One region of the Streptomyces sp. NPDC085481 genome, then DNA from elsewhere that is predicted to be linked to it. Evidence: riboswitches for the same ligand, from Rfam matches in the RefSeq annotation. Region 1 holds a riboswitch; the other holds the start of a gene.

Region 1 (3,710 bases):
ACGAAGCCCTCGGACTCCAGGGTGCGCAGGGCCTCGCGGACCGGGACGCGGGAGACCCCGTAACGGCGGGCGAGCTGCTCCTCGGTCAGCCGGCCGCCCCGCTCGAAGACTCCGGAGACGATGTCGTCCCGGATCGCCGTGCATACCGAGTGCGCGGGAATGCGCATGTCCGACCTCCGCTTTCATTCGCGTTTCATCCGCGCGAAACCCCGTCGAGAGACGCCTGTTCGGCGACTCTATTGCAGGACGCCGGAATTTCCGATGCCGCCCGGTAATACAGGCACAAAAAAGCGGCCCGGCTCGATCGAGCCGGGGCCGCTTCGGAGGCTTCGCGGGATGCGTGCGTCAGACGTTGACGCCGCGGGCCCGGAGGTACGAGATCGGGTTGATGTCCGAGCCGTACTCGGCGCTCGTGCGCGCCTCGAAGTGGAGGTGCGGGCCGGTGGAGTTGCCGGTGGAGCCGGAGATGCCGATCTGGTCGCCGGGGGTGACGTGCTGGCCCACGTAGACGCCGATCGAGGAGAGGTGGCCGTACTGGGTGTACGTGCCGTCGTTCATCCGGATGACGATGTTGTTGCCGTACGCGCCGCCCCAGCCGGCCTCGACGACGGTGCCGGAGCCGACGGAGACGACCTTGCTGCCATAGGCGGCGTGGAAGTCGATGCCGGAGTGGCTGCCGGAGGACCAGAGCGAGCCGCCGGTCTTGTAGCCGGTGGAGACGTACGAGCCTGCGACGGGCAGCTGGAAGGAGTTCAGGCGCTTGCGCTCGGCCTCGCGGGCGGCGCGCTCCTTGGCGGCCCGGATCTCCTTGGCGCGCGCCTCGGCCTTGCGCTTCGCCTCGGCGGCGGCCTTGGCCCGGGCGGCGGCCTCGACGGCCTCCTTCTCCTGGGCGTCGACCTGGGCGTCGACCCGCTCGGTGAGGGACTCCTCGGCGATCACCTGAATCAGGCCGGTGTCCTCGACGGAGGTGTCCTGCGGCTCGGCGGCGAGCGCCGGGGACGCGAGGGTGCCGATGACGCCGGTGGTGGCGAGGGTCGCCACGCCGGCGATGCCCGCGCTGCGGCGCGCCATCCGGCTCGGACCACGATGCTTCCCGGTGGCACGGGTGAACGCCATGTAGTGGCTGATCCTTTCCTTCCCTCTCGCCTACCGGGTTAGCTGACGGGTTCGGAGCAGGAAGGTCTCCTACGGGCCCCTCCGCGCGAAGCGAAGGCGTCCGATTCACCCCAGGGGACTACGTGTGGGTCCCCGGCTCCCCAGGCTCGCGCCTGACGGGGACTCGGCGATGACTGTCCGTTGCCGCGAATGCGGCGTCGTGCAACGGGCGAACAGCCGGATCGACGCTAGGCCGATCTTCTGTCAATCGCCAAACAGACACGCCTGTTTGTAAGACATGCCACAGGGCAGACGATCACACTCTCCAGCAATACGGACAAAGGGGAGGACCCCGACGAACCAGCTCGTCGGGGTCCCGGAAACAGCGTGACGGCGGCTCAATCAGCCCGTCACGACGGTCACTTCGCCGATGCCGAGAGCCCGCACCGGCTCCTCGATCTGCGCCGCGTCGCCGACGAGCACGGTCACGAGCCGGTCCACCGGGAAGGCGTTGACCACGGCCGCGGTCGCCTCCACCGTGCCGGTCTCGGCGAGCCGCGCGTACAACTGCGCCTGGTAGTCGTCCGCCAGGTGCTGCTCGACCTGGTCGGAGAGCGTCCCCGCGACGGAGGCGGCCGTCTCGTACTTCAGCGGCGCCACGCCCACCAGGTTCTGCACGGCCACGTCGCGCTCGGCGTCCGTCAGGCCCCCGGCGGCGAGGGTGCGCAGCACCTTCCACAGGTCGTCAAGTGCCGGACCGGTGTTGGGCGTGTCGACCGATCCGCTGATGGCGAGCATCGACGCGCCGTTGCCCTTGCCGTCGGAGCGCAGCACCTGGCCGAAGGCGCGCACGCCGTACGTGTAGCCCTTCTCCTCGCGCAGGACGCGGTCCAGGCGGGAGGTGAGGGTGCCGCCGAGGCAGTACGTGCCGAGCACCTGGGCCGGCCACACGCGGTCGTGGCGGTCGGCGCCGACGCGGCCGATGAGCAGCTGCGTCTGGACGGCGCCGGGGCGGTCCACGATGACGACCCTTCCGGTGTCGTCGGCCGTGATGGGCGGCATCGGGCGCGACTCGGCCGGCTCGCCCGTCCAGGCGCCCAGGGACTCGGCGAGCACCTTGTCCAGGTCGACGTCGGTGAGGTCGCCGACGACCACCGCGGTCGCCGCGGCGGGCCGGATGTGCGCGTCGTAGAAGGCGCGGACGGCGGCGGCGTCGATCGCGGCGACGGTCTCCTCGGTGCCCTGGCGCGGCCGGGACATGCGGGCGGAGGCCGGGAAGAGCTCCTTGGAGAGCTGCTTGGCGGCACGGCGGGCCGGGTTGGCCGTCTCGTGCGGGATCTCGTCGAGCCGGTTGTTCACCAGGCGCTCGACCTCGGCCTCGGCGAACGCGGGCGCGATCAGGGCCTCGGCGAGCAGGCCGAGCGCCTTGGGCAGCCGGGAGACCGGGACCTCCAGGGAGACCCGTACGCCGGGGTGGTCGGCGTGCGCGTCGAGGGTGGCGCCGCAGCGCTCCAGCTCGGCGGCGAACTCCTCGGCACTGTGCTGGTCGGTGCCCTCGGACAGGGCCCTGGCCATGATCGTGGCGACGCCGTCGAGGCCCTCGGGCTCGGCGTCCAGCGGGGCGTCGAGGAAGATCTCGACGGCCACCACCTGCTGGCCGGGGCGGTGGCAGCGCAGCACGGTCAGACCGTTGTCGAGCGCGCCACGCTCCGGGGCCGGGAAGGCCCAGGGCTTGGCCGTGCCCGGCTGGGGCTGCGGGTGGAAGGTCATGCTCGTCAAAGACGCGGCGGCGTCGGTCACTGGTCCGCTCCCTCTTCCTCGTCGCTGTCGTCGCCGTTGTCCGTGCTCACCGGCTCGTAGACCAGGACGGCACGGTTGTCCGGGCGCAGCTTGGCCTTGGCGACCTCCTGCACCTCCTCGGCGCTGATGTCGAGGACCCGGTGCACGGCGGTCAGCGCGAGCTGCGGGTCGCCGAACAGCACCGCGTACCGGCACAATTCGTCGGCGCGGCCCGCGACCGTGCCGAGCCGGTCCAGCCACTCGCGCTCCAGCTGGGCCTGGGCGCGCTCCATCTCCTCTGCCGTGGGGCCATCGGCGGCGAACCGGGCCAGTTCGTCGTCGACGGCCGACTCGATCTGCGGCACCTCGACGCCGCCGGAGGTCTTCACGTCCAGCCAGCCGAGCGAGGGCGCGCCGGCCAGCCGCAGCAGGCCGAAGCCGGCGGCGACGGCGGTGCGGTCGCGGCGGACCAGGCGGTTGTGCAGGCGGGAGGACTCACCGCCACCGAGGATGGTCAGGGCCAGGTCGGCCGCGTCGCAGGCGCGCGTGCCGTCGTGCGGCAGCCGGTAGGCGGCCATCAGGGCGCGGGCCGGGACCTCCTCCTCGACGACCTCGCGCAGCTGCTCGCCGATGACGTCGGGCAGGGCGCCGTCGCTGGGCTGCGGCTTGCCGTCGTGGGCGGGGATGGAGCCGAAGTACTTCTCGATCCAGGCGAGGGTCTGCTGCGGGTCGATGTCGCCGACGACCGACAGGACGGCGTTGTTCGGCGCGTAGTACGTACGGAAGAAGTTCCGGGCGTCTTCCAGGGTGGCCGCGTCCAGGTCGGCCATGGAGCC
Region 2 (3,710 bases), on a different contig from region 1:
CGTCCTCTACCCGTACGAGATGGACACCGTCGTCGCCCTGTCCGAGGGCCGCTGGGTCGCCACCCACTACGGGCTCTACAACACGGTCTGCGGGATCGGCATCACCGTCGGGAACCTGGGCACGGGCGCCCTGCTCGACGTGACCGGCTGGTCGGCGGCGCCCTGGCTGGTGCTGTGCGCCGTCGGCCTCGGGTGCGCGGCGGCCATGGCGGCGCTCGCGCGGGGCGGGCGGCTCGCCGTACGCCAACCGGCCGAGGAGGAGTCGCCGTCCCGCCCGGCCTGACCCCACCCTGAGGGGGGTGCGGGCCGGTCCGCGGCCGGGCACGTCCAGGCGGGAGAGCACAGGTGGCGCGAGCAGCGGTGCGGCGCGGGCCCGGCGGCGAGGGCCGGGGCCCGTACCCGGTCGCCCGGCGCTTCCTGCGCGCGCTGCCCCCGCTGGTGATCGTGGGCGGGATCGTCTTCGACCTGGCGACCCCGGCCACGTACACGGCGGCGCCGATGTTCTCGGCGGCCCCGCTGATCGCGGCCCCGTTCTTCTCCACCCTGACGACGCTGCTCACCGGCATCGCCGCCATCCTCGCCAGCGTCGGTCTGCACGTCTACAACGGAACGGCCGACGAGATCCCGGCGCTCACCGAGACCCTGACCGTCGTCACGGTCTCGGCCCTCGCGCTGCTGATCAACCGGGTGGTGCGGCGCAGTGGCGAGCGGCTCGCGTCGGCGCGGGTGATCGCGGCGACGGCGCAGAAGGCGGTGCTCCCGGCGCCCGCGGAGCGGATCGGCGGGCTCCAGATCGCGGCGCGGTACGAGGCGGCGCAGGCCGACGCGTTCATCGGCGGCGACCTGTTCGCGGTGCAGGACACCCCGCACGGGGTGCGGCTCGTGGTCGGCGACGTCCGCGGCAAGGGTCTTGAGGCGGTGGAGGCGGTGGCGGTGGTCATCGGCGCCTTCCGTGAGGCGGCCGAGCAGGAGCCGACGCTGGAGGGCGTGGCGCAGCGGCTCGAGCGGGCGCTGGCCCGCGAGGGCACCCGGCGGGACGATCTGGACGCGTTCGAGGGGTTCACCACGGCCGTGCTCGCCGAGATCCCGCGCGGCGACGGGTCCGTACGGGTGGTCAACCGCGGGCATCCGGAGCCGCTGCTGCTGTACGGGGACGGGGCCCTGGCGCAGCTGCGGCCGAGCGAGGCGGCGCTGCCGCTGGGGATGGGGGAGCTGGCGGTGTGGCCGGACCGGGCCGACGAGGCCGCGTACCCGCCGGGCGCGACGCTGCTGTTCTACACGGACGGGCTCTCGGAGGCGCGGGACGCGCGGGGGGTCTTCTACGATCCGGCGGCGCGGCTCGCGGGGCGGATCTTCCCGGGGCCCGAGGAGCTGCTCGACGCGTTGGTGGCGGATGTGCGCCGGCACACGGGCGGGGGTGCGACGGACGACATGGCGCTGCTCGCGGTGAGCCGTCCGGCGGTGGGGCAGCCCGTGCGGCGGCGGACGATGCCGATGGTGCCGCCCGCCGGGGGGCGGTGACGTGCGGGTGGTGACGTGCGGGTGGTGAGGTCCGAGGGCGGTGACGTGACGTAGTCGAAGGGTGTCGCTCCGATAACAATTGACGTAACGTCAGATCGGGGGTTTGCCCCTGACCCTTTTCTGAAGGGGGGTCAAGTCGGACCATTTTCTCCCAATTCAGTGAATGATCACTCGGGACAGCTTGGAATCGGGTGGCCGTGTCTATTAACGTTCGATAACGCAGCGCGGTCGTCCCAGCCGTCGCAAGAGACGGCACCGTGCGCGCGCGCCGAATCCCGAAAGGGAACCGGGGAACCACCACTTGGGGTGAATCGGGCAACGTCGCACCCGTGCGACCCACCCGTAGGAGACCTTCCTGCTCCGAACCCGTCAGCTAACCCGGTAGGCGAGAAGGAAGGAAAGGAGAGCGCCTTCGTGGCGTCCAACACCCCCGGTCCCCAAGCCTCCTTCGACTACTTCGGCGCCCCCGGCGCCACGGGCGCGGACGGGGAGGAGTGGAACCCCACCGAGGACACCCTGCGGGCCCAGAGCCGCTCCGGCGGCCGTCACCGGGTCGTCAAGCAGCGCTCCAACTTCGCGCGTTCCTCCACCGTCCTCGGTGTCGGCGTCATCGCCGCCGTCGGCGCGGGCGGCCTGGCCACCGCCCAGGAGAAGCCCCCCGTCTCGATAGCCCTGCCGGACCTCGACCTCCCGGACGCCTCCGAACTGCCGGGCGTCGGCGAGCTGATCGGCTCCGGTCACGAGGACGGCGCCGCCGCGAAGGGCGACGCGGCGAAGAACAACCCGCAGCCGCTCACCGCGCTCACCTACGCCGTCCCCGCGGACGCCCCGGCCGGCGGCGACGCCGCGCAGGCCGGCACGCAGGAGCAGACCCGGACCGACGCCGGCGAGGCGCTGCGCGCCCGCATCCTCCAGCAGGCCGAGCAGCAGCAGGCCGCCGCGGACACGGCGGAGAAGGAGGCGGCGCAGAAGGCGGCCGCCGAGAAGGCGGCGGCGGAGGCCGAGGCCAAGGCCGAAGCGGCGGCGAAGGCGGCCGCGGAGGCGAAGAAGAAGGCCGAGGCGGAGGCGGCGGCGAAGGCCGAGGCCGAGCGCCTGGCCAAGCTCGCCGCCGGCTACTCGCTGCCCACCTCCTCGTACACGATCACCTCGACCTACGGCGAGGCCGGCTCCATGTGGTCCTCCGGCCACCACACCGGCCTGGACTTCGCCGCCCCCACCGGCACCCCGGTCAAGGCGGTCCACGGCGCCACCGTGAAGTCGGCGGGCTGGTCCGGCGCGTACGGCTACCGCATCGTCCTGGAGCTCGAGGACGGCACCGAGGTCTGGTACTGCCACCTGTCCTCGATGACGGTCGGCGTGGGCCAGTCGGTCGGCACCGGCGACACCATCGGCCGCGTCGGCGCCACCGGCAACGTCACCGGCCCCCACCTCCACCTGGAGGTCCACACCCCCGGCGGCTCGGGCATCGACCCGGCGGACTGGCTGGGGTCCAAGGGCCTGAGCGTCTGATTCCGCGTCGCGGGGGGTCGTCCCCCGCGGCCGGAATAGGCGGGGCGGCGTGGAGGTTGGTCCCTCCCATGACCTCTCTCCGCAAGCTGGGCGCCTCCGACCTGCACGTCTTCCCGCTCGCCCTCGGTGGCAACGTCTTCGGCTGGACCGCCGACGAGGCGCAGTCCTTCGCCGTCCTCGACGCCTACGCCGCTGCCGGCGGCAACTTCGTCGACACCGCCGACACCTACTCCTCCTGGGTCGAGGGCAACCAGGGCGGCGAGTCCGAGACCGTCATCGGCCGCTGGCTCGCCTCCCGCGGCAACCGCTCCGACATCCTCGTCGCCACCAAGGTCGGCGCCCACCCCCGGTACAAGGGGCTGAGCGCCACGACCATCAAGGCAGCCGCGGAGGAGTCGCTGCGCCGCCTCGGCACCGACCACATCGACCTCTACTACACGCACTTCGACGACGAGTCCGTGCCGGTCGAGGAGATCGTCGTCGCGCTCGACCAGCTGGTGAAGGACGGCAAGGTCCGGGCCATCGCTGCCTCCAACATCTCCCCGGAGCGGCTGCGCGCCTCGCTCGACTTCGCCGAGGCCGAGGGGCTCGCCCGCTACGTCGCCCTGCAGCCGCACTACAACCTGGTCTCCCGCGAGACCTACGAGGGCGCCCTCCTGGACACCGCCGAACAGGCCGGC

Evidence for each region. Region 1 has a riboswitch for cyclic di-AMP ahead of ACIGEZ_RS15155 (M23 family metallopeptidase). Riboswitches for the same ligand answer to the same signal wherever they lie in the genome.
Region 2: linked by a shared signal. The riboswitch ahead of ACIGEZ_RS31790 (M23 family metallopeptidase) and the one ahead of ACIGEZ_RS15155 (M23 family metallopeptidase) in region 1 are both predicted to bind cyclic di-AMP.

Annotation. Positions count from the first base shown of each region.
Region 1 is NZ_JBITTJ010000006.1:78,887-82,596, reverse strand. It holds gene ACIGEZ_RS15160 (GntR family transcriptional regulator) at 1-167, opposite strand, end outside; gene ACIGEZ_RS15155 (M23 family metallopeptidase) at 346-1,116, opposite strand; cyclic di-AMP (ydaO/yuaA leader) riboswitch at 1,129-1,295, opposite strand; gene ACIGEZ_RS15150 (M16 family metallopeptidase) at 1,498-2,865, opposite strand; gene ACIGEZ_RS15145 (M16 family metallopeptidase) at 2,892-3,710, opposite strand, start outside.
Region 2 is NZ_JBITTJ010000020.1:87,594-91,303, forward strand. It holds gene ACIGEZ_RS31780 (MFS transporter) at 1-283, shown strand, start outside; gene ACIGEZ_RS31785 (PP2C family protein-serine/threonine phosphatase) at 346-1,521, shown strand; cyclic di-AMP (ydaO/yuaA leader) riboswitch at 1,778-1,924, shown strand; gene ACIGEZ_RS31790 (M23 family metallopeptidase) at 1,936-3,030, shown strand; gene ACIGEZ_RS31795 (aldo/keto reductase) at 3,099-3,710, shown strand, end outside.